DNA from 3 places in the Streptomyces sp. NPDC043746 genome. Region 3 is predicted to be linked to each of the others. Evidence: riboswitches for the same ligand, from Rfam matches in the RefSeq annotation. Region 3 holds a riboswitch; each other region holds the start of a gene.

Region 1 (5,686 bases), on a different contig from region 3:
ACTGCTCGGGGTGGCGGCGCACCTGGGTGACACCCTGCCGGACGTCGAGGCGGACCGGGCCGCCGGGATCCGGGGTCTCCCTCACCGGCTCGGCGCCACGGGTACCCGGCTGCTGCTGCCGGTGCCGCTGCTCGGGGCGACGGCCGTGCTGGCGCTCGGCCCGCCGGGTCCGGCGGGCGCCGGAGCCCTGGCCGCCCTCAGCCTGGCGGGCGTGGTGGCCCTGGCGGGTTTGGTGCTCGGCCGGTGGTGGCGCAAGGCCGCGCTGGCGGGGGCGGTGGCCGTGGCGGCCGCGAATCTGGCACTGCTGCTCGCGAGCGGCACGGCGCCGGCCTGAACCGCGCACCCCCGCACGGTCTCTGACGGGCCGCCGTTCCGCCTGCCGTCGACGGGAGACGCCTCGGAGGCTTCACCACGCAGGCCCGTACCGCTCGCGTGGCGTATCTCGTCTCAGCAGAATGAAACAGGTTCCACTGTCGATCGCGTGGTGAGCCACGAAGAACTCGGGGGCGGCTTCGCGGGGCGCCCGAGGGGCCCTGGACCGTGCGGTCCAGGGCCCCTCGGGTTGTCGTACGCCGTGTACGCGTGGGGATCAGTAGGCGCCGAAGACGTTGTCGATCGAGCCGTAGCGAGCCGCGGCGTAGTTGCAGGCGGCGGTGATGTTGGCGACCGGGTCGTAGCTGTCGGTCGAGGTGCCGGGCACGTGGTAGGCCCGGAAGGTCGGGTCGATGACCTGGAGCAGCCCCTTGGACGGTGTGCCCTTGGCCGCGTTGGAGTCCCAGTTGTTGATGGCGTTGGGGTTGCCCGAGGACTCGCGGATGATGTTGCGGTGGATGCCCTCGTAGGTGCCGGGGATGCCGTGCCGGGCCATGACGGCCAGCGACTCCTTGATCCAGCCGTCGAGGTCGTTGGTGTACGCGACCGGGGCGGCCTTGGCGGCGGCGGCGCGCGCGGAGCGGTCGGCTCGCTCGGCCGAGGCGGCACGGTCGGCGGTCGGGGTCGACTTGCCGGCCTTGCCGGCCTTGGCGTCTGACGAGGCGGCAGCCTTGGCACCGACGGTCAGCGTGACACCCGGGTGAATAAGGTTCGGGTTCTCCCCGATGACCTTCCGGTTGCCTTCGTAGAGCTTTTTCCAGCCGCCACTGACGGAATAGTCGCGGGCGATCTTGGAAAGCGTTTCGCCGGACACCACGGAGTGCTTGACGGGCGCGGCCTTCGTCACGGAATTCACCTGGGCGGTCACGGAGACGGCAGCCACGGGCTTTTCGGCGACGGCGGGCACGGGGGCGGCCAAGGCGGTGGTGGCACCGAGGACCGGCAGGGCCAGAACGGCTCCACCCGTGGTCACGGCGGCGATGCCACGGCCCAGCGAGACGGACTTGGGACGGCGGTGCTTACCCTGTGCGGGCATGGGGAATTTCCTCTCCGGCGCCTACGGGGTGAGCTGTCGGGTTCAGACGGGAGATGTCTGGCCGCATGGACATGCGACTTCACCCCTAGCCGCTCCGTGTTCCGGATCGGCGACTTACCTGGGTCCCCCGCTCCTGCCGTACGTGAGTGGGTTGCGGATTCCCGGACGGCGGCAGGATTCGGCGTTCCATCCGGATTGCCGTGACCGTAGGCGAAAAACATCGGGGGGAACAAGCCCTGAATTCTGGATCTTCTTTTTCCGCAAGATCGAACAACGGAATTCCGGGCCGGGGCCGACTCCGTCGCGGTGTCAACTTTCTTCGCGCAGAAGGGAACCGAACCCTCCGCTTCCGCGTCCGCACTCCCGGGCGTGACGCTCGCCACTTCACGCGAGGGCGGCCGAAATGGCTACAGTCAAAATTACCCAAGAACCCCAATAGGCCCCTTTACGGAAAGGAGTAATAAAAGGGTAAAATCGCCCAAACCGCTTCACGAAAACGGACTTATCGGGCGGCTCCGTAGGGCGGGTCGGAAGCCGCACCCGGCCTTGGCTTACCGTGTGGGGTGGACACTAGTAAGCCCACCCTTACTTGCCGCGTACTCTGTAACCTGCCCGACCTGCCTGACCTGCCCGCGTTCGCCCGCCTTAAGGATCAACACGCCATGACACGCCCCGTCCGCGTCGCCATTGTCGGAGCCGGCCCCGCCGGTATCTACGCTGCGGACGCGCTGCTCAAATCCGAGGTCTGCCAGGACCCGGGGGTCTCGATCGACCTGTTCGAGCGCATGCCCGCTCCCTTCGGTCTGATCCGTTACGGCGTGGCCCCCGACCACCCCCGGATCAAGGGCATCGTCAAGGCGCTGCACCAGGTGCTGGACAAGCCGCAGATCCGTCTCTTCGGCAATGTCAGCTACCCCGACGACATCGACCTGGACGACCTGCGCTCGTTCTACGACGCGGTGATCTTCTCCACCGGCGCCGAGGCCGACCGGGCCCTCGACATCCCCGGCATCGAGCTGGACGGCTCCCACGGCGCGGCCGAGTTCGTCTCCTGGTACGACGGCCACCCCGAGGTCCCGCGCACCTGGCCGCTGACCGCCGAGAAGGTCGCCGTCCTCGGCGTCGGCAACGTGGCGCTGGACGTGGCCCGTGTCCTGGCCAAGACGGCTGACGAGCTGCTGCCGACCGAGATCCCGGACAACGTGTACCAGGGCCTCAAGGCGAACAAGGCGCTGGAGGTGCACGTCTTCGGGCGGCGTGGCCCGGCGCAGGCCAAGTTCAGCCCGATGGAACTGCGGGAGCTGGACCACTCCCCCAACATCGAGGTCATCGTCAACCCCGAGGACATCGACTACGACGAGGGCTCCATCGCCACCCGTCGGGAGAACAAGCAGGCCAACATGGTCGCGCAGACGCTGGAGAACTGGGCGATCCGCGATGTCGGCGACCGCCCGCACAAGCTCTTCCTGCACTTCTTCGAGTCCCCGGTCGAGATCCTCGGCGAGGACGGCAAGGTCACCGCGCTGCGCACCGAGCGGACCGAGCTGGACGGGACCGGCAACGTCCGGGGCACCGGCGCGTTCACCGACTGGGACATCCAGAGCGTCTACCGGGCCGTCGGCTACTACTCGGAGGAGCTGCCGAAGCTCCCCTTCGACGTGGCCTCCGGCACGGTCCCGCACGAGGCGGGCCGGGTCGTCTCCGGTGGCGAGCACATGGCCTCGGTCTACGTCACGGGCTGGATCAAGCGCGGCCCGATCGGTCTGATCGGCCACACCAAGGGCGACGCCAACGAGACCGTCGCCTGCCTCCTGGAGGACCGCGCCGCCGGCCGGCTGGCCGAGCCGGCGACGCCCGCCCCGGAGGCCGTCGAGGCCTTCCTGGAGAGCCGGAACGTCCGCTACACGACGTGGGAGGGCTGGCACAAGCTGGACGCCCACGAGCAGGCGCTCGGCGCGGCCCAGGGCCGTGAGCGGATCAAGGTCGTGGAGCGCGAGGGCATGCTGGACGCCTCGGGCGCCTGAGGCATACGGGGCTGTTGCCCGTCAGGCCGGGCCCGGGGTGCTTCCCGCGCCACCCGGGCCCGGCCCGCGGAAGGTCCGCCACAGGTCGGGCGGGGCGGTGCCACGGGACGGCGGCGGCGGCTTCTCGGGAGTGTGCGTCCAGCGGGCCGCGAGCAGCAGGGCGATGTCGTCGGGGCGGTCCGCCGCCTGCCGGGCCTCCCCCATCACCCGGTTCGCCGTCTCGGCCAGCGGGACGGTGCCGACCCCGGCGATCGTGGCGCGCAGCCGTTCGATGCCCTCGTCGATGTCGGTGCCGGGCCGTTCGATGAGCCCGTCGGTGAAGAGGGCCAGCATGTCGCCCGGTGCGAGGGTCAGCTCGGCGACCGGGTAGGTCGCGTGCCCGTCGACGCCGAGCACGATGCCGCCGGGCAGGTCCAGCACCCCGGTCCGGCCGTCGTGGTGGCGCAGCACCGGCTGCGGATGGCCCGCCCGCACGGCGCGGGCCCGTCCGGTGACCGGGTCGAGCACGATGTAGCAGCAGCTGGCGAACTGCCCCGGGTCCAGGTCGATGAGCAGCCGGTTGGTGCCGCTCACCACCTCCTGCGGATCATGGTCGCTGAGGGCGAACGCCCTGACCGCACTGCGCAGTTGCCCCATGGTGGCGGCCGCGGACACACCGTGCCCCTGGACGTCCCCGATGACCAGGGCGAGCTCGTGGCCGGTCTCGATGACGTCGTACCAGTCGCCGCCCACCTCCATGTCCTGGGTGCCGGAGAGATAGCGCCCGAGCGTGTCGACCCCCTCCACCTCCGGCAGCCGGTGGGGCAGCAGGGCGTCCTGGAGCCCCCGGGCGAGCGCCGACTCGCTGTCGTACCGCTGCGCGCGTTGCAGGGCCTGGGCGATGAGTCCGGCGAGGGCGGTCAGGACGGTGCGCTCCTCCGGGCTGAACCCGCGCGGCCGGTCGAAGCCGAGGATGCACGAGCCGACGGGCCGCCCCGAGGCGATCAGCGGCAGGAACGCCCGCGCCCCTACGTCGGTCTCCATCGGGATGCCCGGGTAGGCGTCGGCCAGCCGCTGCATGGACTCGAAGAAGATCGGGCGCCCGGTGGTGAGGGTCTCCACGCCCGGGATGGAGACGTCGAGCCCGACCCCGTCGAAGCGGTCGAGGAACCCCTTGGGGAACCCCGTCTCCCAGGCGAGGTGGAGGTGGCGCTCGCTCAGCAGGTAGATGGCGAGCTGCCGCCCGCCGAACGCGGGCAGCAGCTCCTCGGTGACGACGGCGGAGACCTGACGGGCCGTGACCGCCTCGGTGAGCGCGATGGCCAGGGCGACCGGGCGGTAGAGCGCGGAGGCCCGGTCGGCGGCGGAGCCGATGCCCAGGCCGGGCGCGGTGACGGAGCCGGGAGCGTACGCCGGCTGTTCGGTCGCCTGGAATACCGCGCTCAGCCCGTCGTGACCCGGGTAGAGGGAGACGGAGAGCCAGACGGAGGGGTCACGCCGGGCGAGGAAGTGGACGGGTTCGTCGGAGATCAGGGCCGCCCGCCAGTGGTCCTCGTACGCCGGATGACCGAACCACGGCAGCACCTCCCACACCACATGGCCGACCAGCTCCCCCCGTGGGCGGTCGAGCAGCTTCTCCGCGAGCGCGTTGGCGTAGGTGATGCGGCCGATCCGGTCCAGGGAGACGATTCCCCGGGGCAGCCGATCGGCCGCCTCCGCGACGACGGGCCCGGCGCCGAAGTCGACGACGAAGCCGGTGAGATGGCTCTCGGCGCTCTCGCCGTCCGGATGGGTCCAGCGGCCGGAGAGCTCCAGCAGGTGGTAGCGGCCGTCGGGGCCGCGCAGCCGCATCCGCCGCACCACCGGATCGGCGGACTCCACCGCCTGCCGGGCCAGCGCCCACAGCCCGTACACGTCCTCCGGCACGAGGCGTTCCGCGAGGGCGTCGACCGTGCCCGGGAAGTCCTCCGGCTCGGTGCCGAAGATCGCGCACAGGTCGTCGTCCGCGGTGAGGCCCCCGGAGTGCAGGTCCCAGTCGAAGCGCCCGACCCGCACCGGCGGTGCGGGAGCGGCCGGCAGCTGGACGGGGATCGGCTCGCTCTCCCAGACGACGGGGAAGGACCGCGACTCCAGATCCGCGAGCGCGGCCCCCAGCCGACGGCCCAGGCTCAGCAGCCGCTCCCCGACGGCGGGGTCGACCTCCTCGCCGGGGGTGGCGGGGCGCAGGATGGCCAGGACCCCCATGCTGCCGTTCGGGCCGGCGATCGGGATCCAG
Region 2 (5,686 bases), on a different contig from region 3:
CACTTCACGTAGCCGCGGTCGGGGCGCAGCCCCATCTCGTTCATCTGGGACACGATGCGCCGGTGCACCGGCTTCATGCCGTCGCGGGCGTCGGGCAGGGCCCTGGAGTAGATCACCGAGTACGCGTACTCGAGGAAGGAGCCCTGCATTTCGTCGACGACGTCGATGTCGAGGATCTTCTCCTCGAAGTCGTCCGGCGGCGGGGTCTTCGTGCTACGGCGGGCCATCGCGGCTGCGACTCCTTCTCGGATTCACGGATTCTGATCGGTCAACCTGGGGTACTGATGCGGACCATTGTGGACCTCCGCACTGACAACGCGGACCTCGACCCGTCCGAAGCCGTCCCGGGCGGCGCGGCCCGGGACACCATGGACGGAAACTTCCGCGGAACGGGAACTTCGCCAGGTGCCGGTGCGCTTGCTTAGAGTGGCAGGTCTGGCAGGGAGTACCGGTCAGGAAGTCCAGTATCGCGATCGAAGGGACGTACATGCCCATGGGTCACACGGCCACCGCACAGGCCGGCTCCGGCGGCTTGACAGCGACCGAGCACCGCCTGGCCAACGGCCTGCGTGTGGTGCTCTCCGAGGACCATCTGACCCCGGTCGCCGCGGTCTGCCTCTGGTACGACGTCGGTTCGCGCCACGAGGTCAAGGGACGCACCGGCCTGGCTCACCTCTTCGAGCACCTGATGTTCCAGGGCTCGGGCCAGGTCAAGGGGAACGGCCACTTCGAGCTGGTCCAGGGGGCGGGTGGCTCGCTCAACGGGACGACCAGCTTCGAGCGGACCAACTACTTCGAGACCATGCCCACCCACCAGGTCGAGCTGGCCCTCTGGCTGGAGGCCGACCGTATGGGCTCCCTCCTCGCCGCCCTGGACGAGGAGTCCATGGAGAACCAGCGCGACGTCGTCAAGAACGAACGCCGCCAGCGCTACGACAACGTGCCCTACGGGACCGCGTTCGAGAAGCTGACCGCCCTCGCCTACCCCGAGGGCCACCCGTACCACCACACCCCGATCGGCTCCATGGCCGACCTGGACGCGGCCACGCTGGAGGACGCCCGCGCGTTCTTCCGTACGTACTACGCGCCCAACAACGCGGTGCTCTCGGTGGTCGGTGACATCGACCCCGAGCAGACTCTCGCCTGGATCGAGAAGTACTTCGGCTCCATCCCCTCCCACGACGGCAAGCAGCCGCCGCGCGACGGCACCCTGCCCGAGACCATCGGCGAGCAGCTGCGCGAAGTGGTCCACGAGGAGGTCCCGGCGCGCGCCCTGATGGCCGCCTACCGCCTCCCGCACGACGGCACCCGCGCCTGCGACGCCGCCGACCTGGCACTGACCGTGCTCGGCGGCGGCGAGTCCTCCCGGCTCCACAACCGCCTGGTCCGCCGCGACCGTACGGCGGTGGCCGCCGGCTTCGGGCTGCTGCGGCTCGCCGGGGCGCCCTCGCTGGGCTGGCTGGACGTGAAGACCTCCGGCGGAGTCGAGGTGGAGACGATCGAAGCCGCGGTCGACGAGGAGCTGGCCCGGTTCGCCGCCGAGGGGCCCACCCCGGAGGAGATGGAGCGCGCCCAGGCCCAGTTGGAGCGCGAGTGGCTGGACCGGCTGGGGACGGTCGCGGGCCGCGCCGACGAACTCTGCCGTTACGCGGTCCTGTTCGGTGATCCGCAGCTCGCGCTGACCGCCGTGGGCCGGGTCCTGGACGTCACCGCCGAGGAGGTGCGCCAGGCGGCCGAGGCGGCCCTGCGCCCCGACAACCGGGCGGTGCTCGTCTACGAGCCCGTCGAGCCGGCCGAGGACGGGGACGGGGCCACCGACGCGCCCGAGGGGACGGACAAGTGAGCGACGCCGCCGTGACTGGAGTAGCCATGGAGTACCACCCGCAGCCGACCCCGGGCACCGCCCGGCCGTGGGCCTTCCCCGCCCCCGAGCGCGGCGCCCTGCCCAACGGCCTGACCGTGCTGCGCTGCCACCGCCCCGGCCAGCAGGTCGTGGCCGTGGAGATCTTCCTGGACGCGCCGCTGGACGCCGAGCCCGAGGGCCTGGACGGCGTGGCCACGATCATGTCGCGCGCGCTCTCCGAGGGCACCGACAAGCACAGCGCCGAGGAGTTCGCCGCCGAGCTGGAGCGGTGCGGCGCCACCCTGGACGCCCACGCCGACCACCCCGGTGTCCGGGTCTCCCTGGAGGTCCCGGCCTCCCGGCTGGCCAAGGCGCTCGGCCTGGTCGCCGAGGCCCTGCGCGCCCCGGCCTTCGCCGAGAGCGAGATCGAGCGGCTCGTGGGCAACCGGCTCGACGAGATCCCGCACGAGCAGGCCAACCCGTCCCGGCGCGCCGCCAAGCAGCTCGCCAAGGAGCTGTTCCCGGCCACCGCCCGGATGTCCCGCCCGCGGCTGGGCACCGAGGAGACCGTGCGGCGGATCGACGCCGCCGCCGTGCGCGCCTTCTTCGACGCCCACGTCCGCCCGGCCACCGCGACGGCCGTGATCGTCGGTGACCTGACCGGCATCGACCTGGACGCCCTGCTCGCCGACACCCTCGGCGACTGGGCCGGCGACGCGGGCCAGGCCCGCCCGGTCGCCCCGATCACCGCCGACGACACCGGCCGGGTGGTCATCGTGGACCGCCCCGGCGCGGTCCAGACCCAGCTGCTGATCGGCCGCATCGGCCCGGACCGCCACGAGAGCGTCTGGCCCGCCCAGGTGCTCGGCACCTACTGCCTGGGAGGCACCCTCACCTCCCGGCTGGACCGGGTACTGCGCGAGGAGAAGGGCTACACCTACGGCGTACGCGCCTTCGCCCAGGTCCTGCGCTCCGCGGGAGCCGACGCGGGCGGTGCGGCGATGCTGGCCATCAGCGGTTCGGTGGACACCGAGTCCACCGGCCCGGCACTGGAGGACCTCTGGAAGGTCCTGCGCACGCTGGCCGCCGAAGGGCTGACCGACGCCGAGCGCGAGACGGCCGTGCAGAACCTGGTGGGCGTCGCCCCGCTCAAGTTCGAGACCGCCGCCTCCGTCGCGAGCACCCTGGCCGACCAGGTCGAGCAGCACCTCCCCGACGACTACCAGGCCCAGCTGTACGCCCGCCTCGCGGAGACGGGCACCGTGGAGGCCACCGCGGCCGTGGTCAACGCCTTCCCGGTGGACCGGCTGGTCACGGTCCTGGTGGGGGACGCGGCACAGATCGCGGAGCCGGTGAAGGCGCTCGGCATCGGAGAGGTGACCGTCGTCAGCGGCTGACACCGCACCCGCGCGGCAGGACAGCGCGCGGCAGGAGAGGGAGGGCCCCGGCGGGCAGCGGTCCGCCGGGGTTCCCGTTTTTCCCCTTAAGTCCTTGTCGTCACTTTTCTGATGGTGCATGGTGATTTGCCCTGTGGGATGCGCGACAAATCCCCCCGTCCGTTTGGTGATGCGCAGCCGCCCCGCCTAGCGTCGGCCCGGCTGTCCGCCACCTGTATGCCGCATCCGCGGCGCCGGGCAGCCATCGCCGAGTCCCCGTCAGGCGTGAGCCTGGGGAGCCGGGGACCCACACGCAGTCCCTGGGGTGAATCGGATGCCCGTGCCGCGAACCGGTCCGGGAGTCCGTAGGAGACCTTCCTGCTCCGAACCCGTCAGCTAACCCGGTAGGCGAGAAGGAAGGAAAGGATCCCGCCCCTCCATGGCGTTCACCCGTGCCACCGGGAAGCACCGTGCCCCGAGCCGCCTGACGCGCCGCAGCGCCCGTGCCGCCGGCGTCGCGGCCCTGGCCACCACCGGCGTCCTCGGCGCCCTGGCCTCCCCGGCCACCGCCGCGGACTCCGAGGCCGCCCGGACCGTCGAGACCGGACTCACCCAGGCCATCACGCTCGACGCCACGCTCGCCGAGCAGATCGACGCCCAGGCCCGCGCCCAGCACCAGCAGGCGGCCGACGCCGCCAAGGCGAAGGCGAAGGCCGCCGCCGAAGCCAAGGCCAAGGCCGCGAAGGCCAGGGCGAAGGCGGAGGCGGAGCGCAAGGCCGAGGCCCGCGCGAAGGAGATCCGCGAGGAGGAGGCCCGGGCCGCCCGCGCCGCCGAGCGCGCCCGCCTCAACGCCTTCCGCCTGCCCGTCGCCGGTTCGTACGTCACCACCGGCTACAAGTCGGGCGGCGCCCTGTGGTCCTCCGGCAGCCACTCCGGCGTGGACTTCCGTGCCGCCTCCGGCAGCTCCGTCGTCGCGGTCGGCGCCGGTACGGTCGTCGAGGCCGGCTGGGGCGGGGCGTACGGCAACAACGTGGTGCTCCGCATGACGGACGGCACGTACACCCAGTACGGCCACCTCTCCTCGATCGCCGTCTCCGTCGGCCAGCGCGTCACCTCCGGCCAGCGGATCGGCCTCTCCGGCTCCACCGGCAACTCCACCGGCCCGCACCTCCACTTCGAGGCCCGGACCACCCCGGAGTACGGCTCGGACATGGACCCGGTCGCCTACCTGCGCTCGCACGGCGTCAACGTCTGACCCTTCCCGCGGTCCGATCCGGTCCCGCGCCTTCCGGAATCCGCCAGAAGATATCCCTCGATTGCGACCCGCCATCGGAAATTGCGGCGGATTGCCATAGAGTCACGGAACAGGTGTCGGCCCGGCCGCGTTTCGCGGGGATTATGGCGGAGGTTCGGACATGCGCATTCCCGCGCAATCGGTATGCACGGCAATCCGTGATGACATCGTCTCCGGTGTCTACGAGCGCGGCAGCCGCCTCACCGAGGAGCTGCTGGCGCGGCGGTACGGGGTCTCCCGCGTCCCGGTGCGCGAGGCCCTGCGCACACTGGAGTCCGAGGGCTTCGTCACCACCCGCCGGCACGCCGGGGCCTGTGTCGCCGAGCCCACCGAGCAGGAGGCCGCCGACCTGCTGGAGATCCGGACGCTGCTGGAGCCGCTCGGTGCGGCCCGGGCCGCGCAGCGCCGTACGGAAGCCCACCTCAAGGTGCTCCGCGGGCTGGTCAGGCTGGGTCAGGAGCGGGCCCGCCGGGGCGAGGGGGAGGACCTGCGGTCGCTGGACGGCTGGTTCCACGAGACCCTCGCCCAGGCCTCCGGCAGCCCCGGCCTGATTGCCCTGCTCACCCAGCTCAGACACAAGACCGCCTGGATGTACGCCGTCGAGCAGCCGGCCCGCCCCGTGGACTCCTGGGCCGAGCACGGGGCCATCGTGGACGCGGTGGCGCGCGGCGACGCGGAGCGGGCGAGGGCGCTGACCGCCCAGCACGCGGAACGGTCCGCTGCGGCCCACCGGTTGCGCCGCCGTCCGGACCGGCCCGCCCGGCGCCTGGCACCGCCGTCGCGGGTGAGTTCTTCGCAACACGGCGTAAACACTGCGAGTGCCCGCTATTAACAGGGGCGCCGTATACAAAGAGAAGTAATTGCCGAAGGGGTCCTTTTCTGCGCTGCCCTCGAATAGTCGGGTCAGTCGGGGGCGCGGCAGAAAAAGAGAAAGAGCCGTGGTTCCCCCAGGGGGTCCACGGCTCAGCCCTTCGTACCGTCAGACGGTTTCGGGCAGCTCCTCAAGACCCTCGGCGACCAGCTTCGCCAGACGGTCCAGGGCGGCCTCGGCGTCGTCCGCGTCCGAGGCGAGCACGATCTCCTCGCCACCCTGGGCACCCAGACCGAGCACCGCGAGCATGGAGGCGGCGTTGACCGGGTTGCCGTCGGCCTTGGCGATCGTCACGGGGACGC
Region 3 (5,686 bases):
GCTCCCTCTCGGTCAACGGGGAGCGAGGCTTCCGCGACGGCTTCGCCCCGCTGCTGCCCGACACCCCGATCGCGCTGGGCGACCTGGACGCGCTGCGCCGGGAGCTGAAGCGGGGGGACGTGGCGGCACTGGTCGTCGAGCCTGTCCAGGGCAAGGGCGTGCACGCCGCGCCCCCCGGCTTCCTGTACGAGGCCCAGGCGCTGCTCCACCGGCACAAGGCGCTCCTGATCGCCGACGAGGTGCAGACCGGTCTCGGGCGGACCGGTGCCTTCTACGCCTACCAGCACGAGGAGGGGGTCGAGCCCGACCTGGTCTGCGTGGCCAAGGCACTCTCCGGCGGCTACGTCCCGGTCGGCGCCACCCTCGGCAAGGAGTGGATCTTCCGCAAGGTCTACTCCTCGATGGACCGGGTCCTCGTCCACTCCGCGAGCTTCGGCTCGAACGCCCAGGCCATGGCGGCCGGGCTCGCGGTGCTCTCCGTCATGGAGGACGAGGAGATCGTCGCGGGCGCCCGGCGCACCGGTGATCTGCTGCGGGAGCGGTTGGCGGCGCTGGTGGACCGCTACGAGCTGCTGCACGAGGTGCGCGGGCGGGGGCTGATGATCGGCATCGAGTTCGGCCGCCCGTCGTCGCTGAAGCTCCGCAGCCGCTGGACCATGCTCCAGGCGGCCCGAAAGGGACTCTTCGCCCAGATGGTCGTGGTGCCGCTGCTCCAGAAGCACCGCATCCTCACCCAGGTCTCCGGCGACCATCTGGAGGTGATCAAGCTGATCCCGCCGCTGATCATCGGGGAGCCGGAGGTGGACCGCTTCGTGACGGCGTTCACCGAGGTCATGGACGACGCCCACGACGGGGGCGGACTGATGTGGGACTTCGGCCGGACGCTGGTCAAGCAGGCCGTGGCCAACCGCTGAGACCAGGGGATTTGCCTCCTGGGCAATTTATTTGCCCAGGAGGAAAGTTCCTGGCCCAATGGAACCATGAACCCTCCGGACGAGGGGGCGGCCGAGGAGCTTCCCGGCGTCGCCCCCCGACTGCGCGAACTGCGCCGTGGGCGCGGCCTCACTCTGGAGACCGCCGCCCAGCGGGCCGGACTCTCCCCGGCCCACCTCTCCCGGCTGGAGACCGGCCGCCGCCAGCCCTCGCTGCCGATGCTGCTGGGTCTCGCCCGCATCTACGGTACGACGGTCTCCGAGCTGCTCGGCGAGAAGCCGCCCGAGCGCGACGCGATCATCCGGGGCGGTGCTTTCGAGGGCGCCGAGGCCGACGGCTGGATGTACCGCCGGGCCGGCAGTCCGGGCCGTGCCATGCAGGCGCTGCGGGTCCGTGTCCCGTACGGCGCCCAGGGCGATCTGGTCCGGGTGCACCCCGGTGAGGAGTGGCTGTACGTCCTCGGCGGACGGCTGCGGGTCGCGCTGGGGGAGACCGTGCACGACCTGGACCCGGGCGACAGCGCCCACTTCGACTCGCTCACCCCGCACCGGATCGCGGCCCTGGACCGCGGCGGGGCGGAGCTGCTCTTCGTCCACTCCCTGCTCCAGAGCCCGGCGGCCGAGCTGTGCCTCGGCAACGCCCTCCACGCGCGCTGACCCGGCATACCACCAGGGCCCCTGCGTACCTCCATACCTCCGGACCCTTCGTACCCACCGGCCGCGAGGCCGGCAGAGAGGACCGTCATGTCCGATTCCGAACACTACGACCCGCTGAGTCCGCGGCGGCCGAGGGCCACGAAGGACGCGCAGGAGCGCCGGATGCCGCGCGGTCTGGTGATCCGCCTCGTCGCCTACCTGGTGGTCGGCCACGTGATCGCGGCCTTCCTCTACCTGCTCTTCGTGGTGGCGGGCGCGGAGTAGTCGCTCAGCCCTGGTCGAGCAGGCGCTCGCGCAGCCGCTCCCGGGTCCGGGGGGAGATGTTCAGCCCCTCCGACAGGTAGCGGTCGGTCGAGCCCCACGTCTCGTCGATGGCCGTGAACGCCGCCGCGAGGTAGGAGGCCTGGGCCCCGAAGAGCGGGTTGAGGAGCTCCATCACCTCGGGGGACATCCCGGTCTCGGACATGTCCGAGCGCTTCACCTTGTACCGGCGGTGCGGGTCGTTGGACTTCAGGTAGTCCGCCTCGATCGCCTCGCGCTCGACGCCGACCGCGAGCAGGGAGACCGCGATCGACAGCCCCGCCCGGTCCTTGCCCGCCGCACAGTGCATCAGGGCCGGAACGCTGTCCTCCGCCAGTGCGTGGAGCACGCGGCTGTGCTCGGCGGTGCGGTCCACGATGGTCGCGCGGTACATGCGCAGCATCCGCTCGGCGCCCTTGCCGTTCGCCAGGATCGAGCGCAGCTGCTCGATGTTCCCGTCGCGCACCAGCCGCCAGAACTCGGCTCCGTCGGCCGGGTCGGAGAGCGGAATGCTGACATTACGGACACCGGTCAACTCGATGTCGTACCCGTCGAGCTGGTGGTCGGCGGAGTTCCGGAAGTCGAAGACGGTGTGCAGCCCGAGCCCGGAGAGGAAGAGCGCGTCCTCGGCGGTGGCGTGCGCCAGGTGGCCGCTGCGGTAGAGCCGGCCGAAGGCGGTGCGCCGCCCGTCCGTGGTGGGGAGCCCGCCCACGTCGCGGAAGTTGCGGACTCCGGTCAGTGCGGTCTCGGTCGGCGGGACCTGCGGCACCTGCTGCGTCACGGTGGCTCCTGAAGTCTTCGGCGTCGGCGCGGCTCTCCGGCGAGGGCGCTCCTGTGACGATACGACATCGATTCGGCCGGAAATCAGGGGCCGGATGACGTGGAGTCAGGAATGACGCCACCGCCATGTCCGTATTGGTGTATTTCGCAGAACATGCCCCGCTAATGGGGGAGATGGGATTCCGCAGGTGAGCGGGATCATATCCGTGACGGACCGTGGCTGCGGCGCCCCGGCGTTTCCCCGGGATCCGTACGGAAAGCCAAGATCCGTAATCCACGGAGGGTGACGGGAAATCCGGAACGGAATCGAATCGATGATTCCGGGAGGCAACCGACGGCTTGTTCCCGTCGTCCTGACTCGTTTACGGTCACCGTCAATCCGGACGGACCGCCTAATCCTGCCGCCGCCCGGAATTCGCACCCACCCACTCACGTGTGGCAGGAGCGGGGGAACCAGGTAAGCCGCCGGCCCGGAGCGATCCGGACCGGCTAGGGGTGAAGTCGCCGTCCGGCGGCCGGGCATCTCCAGCCCGAACCCGACAGCTCACCTCGCAGGCGACGGAGAGGAACTCCCCCATGCCCGCACAGGGTAAGCACCGCCGTCCCAAGTCCGGCCCGATCCACCGCGGCGTCCTCGCCGCGGGCACCGGCGGCGCCGTACTGGCCCTCCCGCTGATCGGAGCCACCGGCGCCCACGCCGCGGAGAAGGCCGCCCCCGCCACCAAGCCCGCCGCCGCCACGGCCGCCGCCGCGCAGACCGCCCCGCAGGCCGCGCCCGCCCAGGCGAAGACCGCCTCGAAGACGTACTCCGTCGTCTCCGGCGACTACCTCGCGAAGATCGCCGCCGAGCACCGGGTCAAGGGCGGCTGGCAGAAGCTGTACCAGGACAACCGCTCCACCGTCGGCGAGAACCCCAGCCTGATCTTCCCGGGCATGAAGCTCACCCTCGGCGCCAAGGCCACCGGCTCCGCCGCGCCGTCCGAGGCCAAGAAGGCCGCCCCGGCGCCCAGGTCCGCGCCGAAGGCCGAGAAGAAGGCGGCCCCCCAGGCCGCGCCGAAGAAGGCCGAGCAGGCCCCCAAGGGCGACACCATCTCGGCCGACGAGTCGGACGCGCAGTCCGGCGCCGCCATCCGGGCCGGGTCCTCGCAGCCCACCGGCTCCTCGCAGGCCGCCGGCTCCGGCTGGACCGCGCCCCTGGACAGCGCCCAGGTCACCACCCCGTACCGCGCCTCCGGCTCCAGCTGGTCCAGCGGCTACCACACCGGCGCCGACTTCCGTGCCGCCTCCGGCACCCCCGTCCGCGCCATCGGCCCGGGCACCGTGGTCTCGGCCGGATGGGGCGGTTCGTACGGCAACGAGGTCGTCATCCGCCACGCGGACGGCATGTACTCCCAGTACGCCCATCAGTCCTCGCTCAGCGTCTCCACTGGCCAGACCGTCACCGGCGGCCAGCAGATCGGCCTCTCCGGCTCCACCGGCAACTCCACCGGCCCGCACCTCCACTTCGAGGTCCGCACCGGCCCGAGCTACGGCTCGGACATCGACCCTGTCGCCTACCTGCGCCAGCACGGCGTCTCCCTCTGACCCGAGGGCTGCCCGCGCGGGGCGTGAAGTGATCGAGGGCGGTGTGCTGCTGTGGCATACCGCCCTCTACTTATTCCAGCTTTACCCACATCTGACCGGGTGGTCTATGTCACCACCCGTCAACCCTGTATTACGGTCGCGTAGGTCACATTGAACGGTGCAGGATATGTGCTTGTGGCAGACGATTCGAGAACCCAGCAGCAGCACACCATCGGGTCGTACGCGGCGATCGGGGACAGCTTCACCGAAGGCGTCGGAGACCCCGGCCCCGACGGCACCTTCGTCGGCTGGGCGGACCGGTTCGCGGTTCTCCTCGCCGACCGGCTCCCGGCCCCCGACGCGGCGACGAACCCGGACGAGACCCGGCACGGGAATTTCCGCTACGCCAATCTCGCCGTACGCGGACGCCTCCTCGACCAGATCGTCGAGGAGCAGATCCCCCGCGCCAAGGAGCTGGCCCCCGACCTGGTCAGCTTCTGCGCGGGCGGCAACGACATCATCCGGCCCGGCACCGACCCAGACGACCTGGCCGAGCGGTACGAGAAGGCCGTCGCGGAGCTGACCGAGGCGGTCGGCACCGTCATGATCACCACCGGCTTCGACACCCGGGGCGTCCCCGTACTGCGCCACATGCGCGGCAAGATCGCCACGTACAACGTCCACCTCCGGGCCATCGCGGACCGCTACCACTGCCCGGTCCTCGACCTGTGGTCGCTCCGCTCGGTGCAGGACCGGCGCGCCTGGGACGCCGACCGGCTCCACCTCTCGCCCGAGGGCCACACCAGGGTGGCCCTGCGCGCCGCCCAGGTCCTCGGACACGATGTGCCGACCGATCCGGACCAGCCCTGGCCCCCGCAGGCCCAGCGCAGCCCCTTCGACGAAGGGCGCGACAACATCCAGTGGGCGCGGGAGTACCTCGTGCCGTGGATCGGGCGGCGGCTGCGTGGCGAGTCGTCCGGCGACCACGTCGAGGCCAAGCGCCCGGACCTGCTGCCGTTGTAGGGGCAGGCTCAGGGGCTCAGCAGGGGGAGCGAACGCCGGTTCGGGCCCGGGACCGGGGGGCCGTCCGGCGTCGGGCCCGCGCCCGGCCCTGCCGGTATCCGCTCCAGGACACCGCCCGCGAACACGTCGTACAGGGGCAGCGTCTCCAGGTGCACATAGCCGATGTGGCAGTCGCAGACGGCGAGCGGACAGGCCCGTGGACGAAGCGCCCGGCGGTAGCTGCCGTCGTACAGATTGCCCAGCTCGGCCTTGACGAAGTGACAGCGGCGCACGGTCCCGTCGCCGTCCACCGAGACCACCGACTCGCCCGTCCGGCAGGGCAGCCCGGCCGAGCGGTGCGGATGCCTGCTGTACGGGAAGAGGGGGTCCAGCTCCGTCCACCGGGCCGCCTCCTCGTCGGTGTACGTCCGCCCCTCGGCGGCGTTCACCCA

The links. Region 3 has a riboswitch for cyclic di-AMP ahead of AC0682_RS06615 (peptidoglycan DD-metalloendopeptidase family protein). Riboswitches for the same ligand answer to the same signal wherever they lie in the genome.
Region 1: linked by a shared signal. The riboswitch ahead of AC0682_RS09300 (transglycosylase SLT domain-containing protein) and the one ahead of AC0682_RS06615 (peptidoglycan DD-metalloendopeptidase family protein) in region 3 are both predicted to bind cyclic di-AMP.
Region 2: linked by a shared signal. The riboswitch ahead of AC0682_RS21870 (M23 family metallopeptidase) and the one ahead of AC0682_RS06615 (peptidoglycan DD-metalloendopeptidase family protein) in region 3 are both predicted to bind cyclic di-AMP.

Annotation. Positions count from the first base shown of each region.
Region 1 is NZ_JBWKCM010000006.1:129,790-135,475, reverse strand. It holds gene AC0682_RS09305 (UbiA family prenyltransferase) at 1-334, shown strand, start outside; gene AC0682_RS09300 (transglycosylase SLT domain-containing protein) at 590-1,408, opposite strand; cyclic di-AMP (ydaO/yuaA leader) riboswitch at 1,412-1,571, opposite strand; gene AC0682_RS09295 (FAD-dependent oxidoreductase) at 2,071-3,432, shown strand; gene AC0682_RS09290 (SpoIIE family protein phosphatase) at 3,454-5,686, opposite strand, start outside.
Region 2 is NZ_JBWKCM010000021.1:22,537-28,222, reverse strand. It holds gene AC0682_RS21885 (DNA gyrase/topoisomerase IV subunit A) at 1-227, opposite strand, end outside; gene AC0682_RS21880 (M16 family metallopeptidase) at 488-1,843, shown strand; gene AC0682_RS21875 (M16 family metallopeptidase) at 1,870-3,240, shown strand; cyclic di-AMP (ydaO/yuaA leader) riboswitch at 3,476-3,644, shown strand; gene AC0682_RS21870 (M23 family metallopeptidase) at 3,659-4,474, shown strand; gene AC0682_RS21865 (GntR family transcriptional regulator) at 4,635-5,345, shown strand; gene AC0682_RS21860 (HPr family phosphocarrier protein) at 5,493-5,686, opposite strand, start outside.
Region 3 is NZ_JBWKCM010000004.1:214,321-220,006, reverse strand. It holds gene AC0682_RS06635 (aspartate aminotransferase family protein) at 1-914, shown strand, start outside; gene AC0682_RS06630 (helix-turn-helix domain-containing protein) at 981-1,589, shown strand; gene AC0682_RS06625 (DUF6126 family protein) at 1,677-1,853, shown strand; gene AC0682_RS06620 (tyrosine-protein phosphatase) at 1,858-2,670, opposite strand; cyclic di-AMP (ydaO/yuaA leader) riboswitch at 3,082-3,240, shown strand; gene AC0682_RS06615 (peptidoglycan DD-metalloendopeptidase family protein) at 3,246-4,253, shown strand; gene AC0682_RS06610 (SGNH/GDSL hydrolase family protein) at 4,428-5,255, shown strand; gene AC0682_RS06605 (STM4011 family radical SAM protein) at 5,264-5,686, opposite strand, start outside.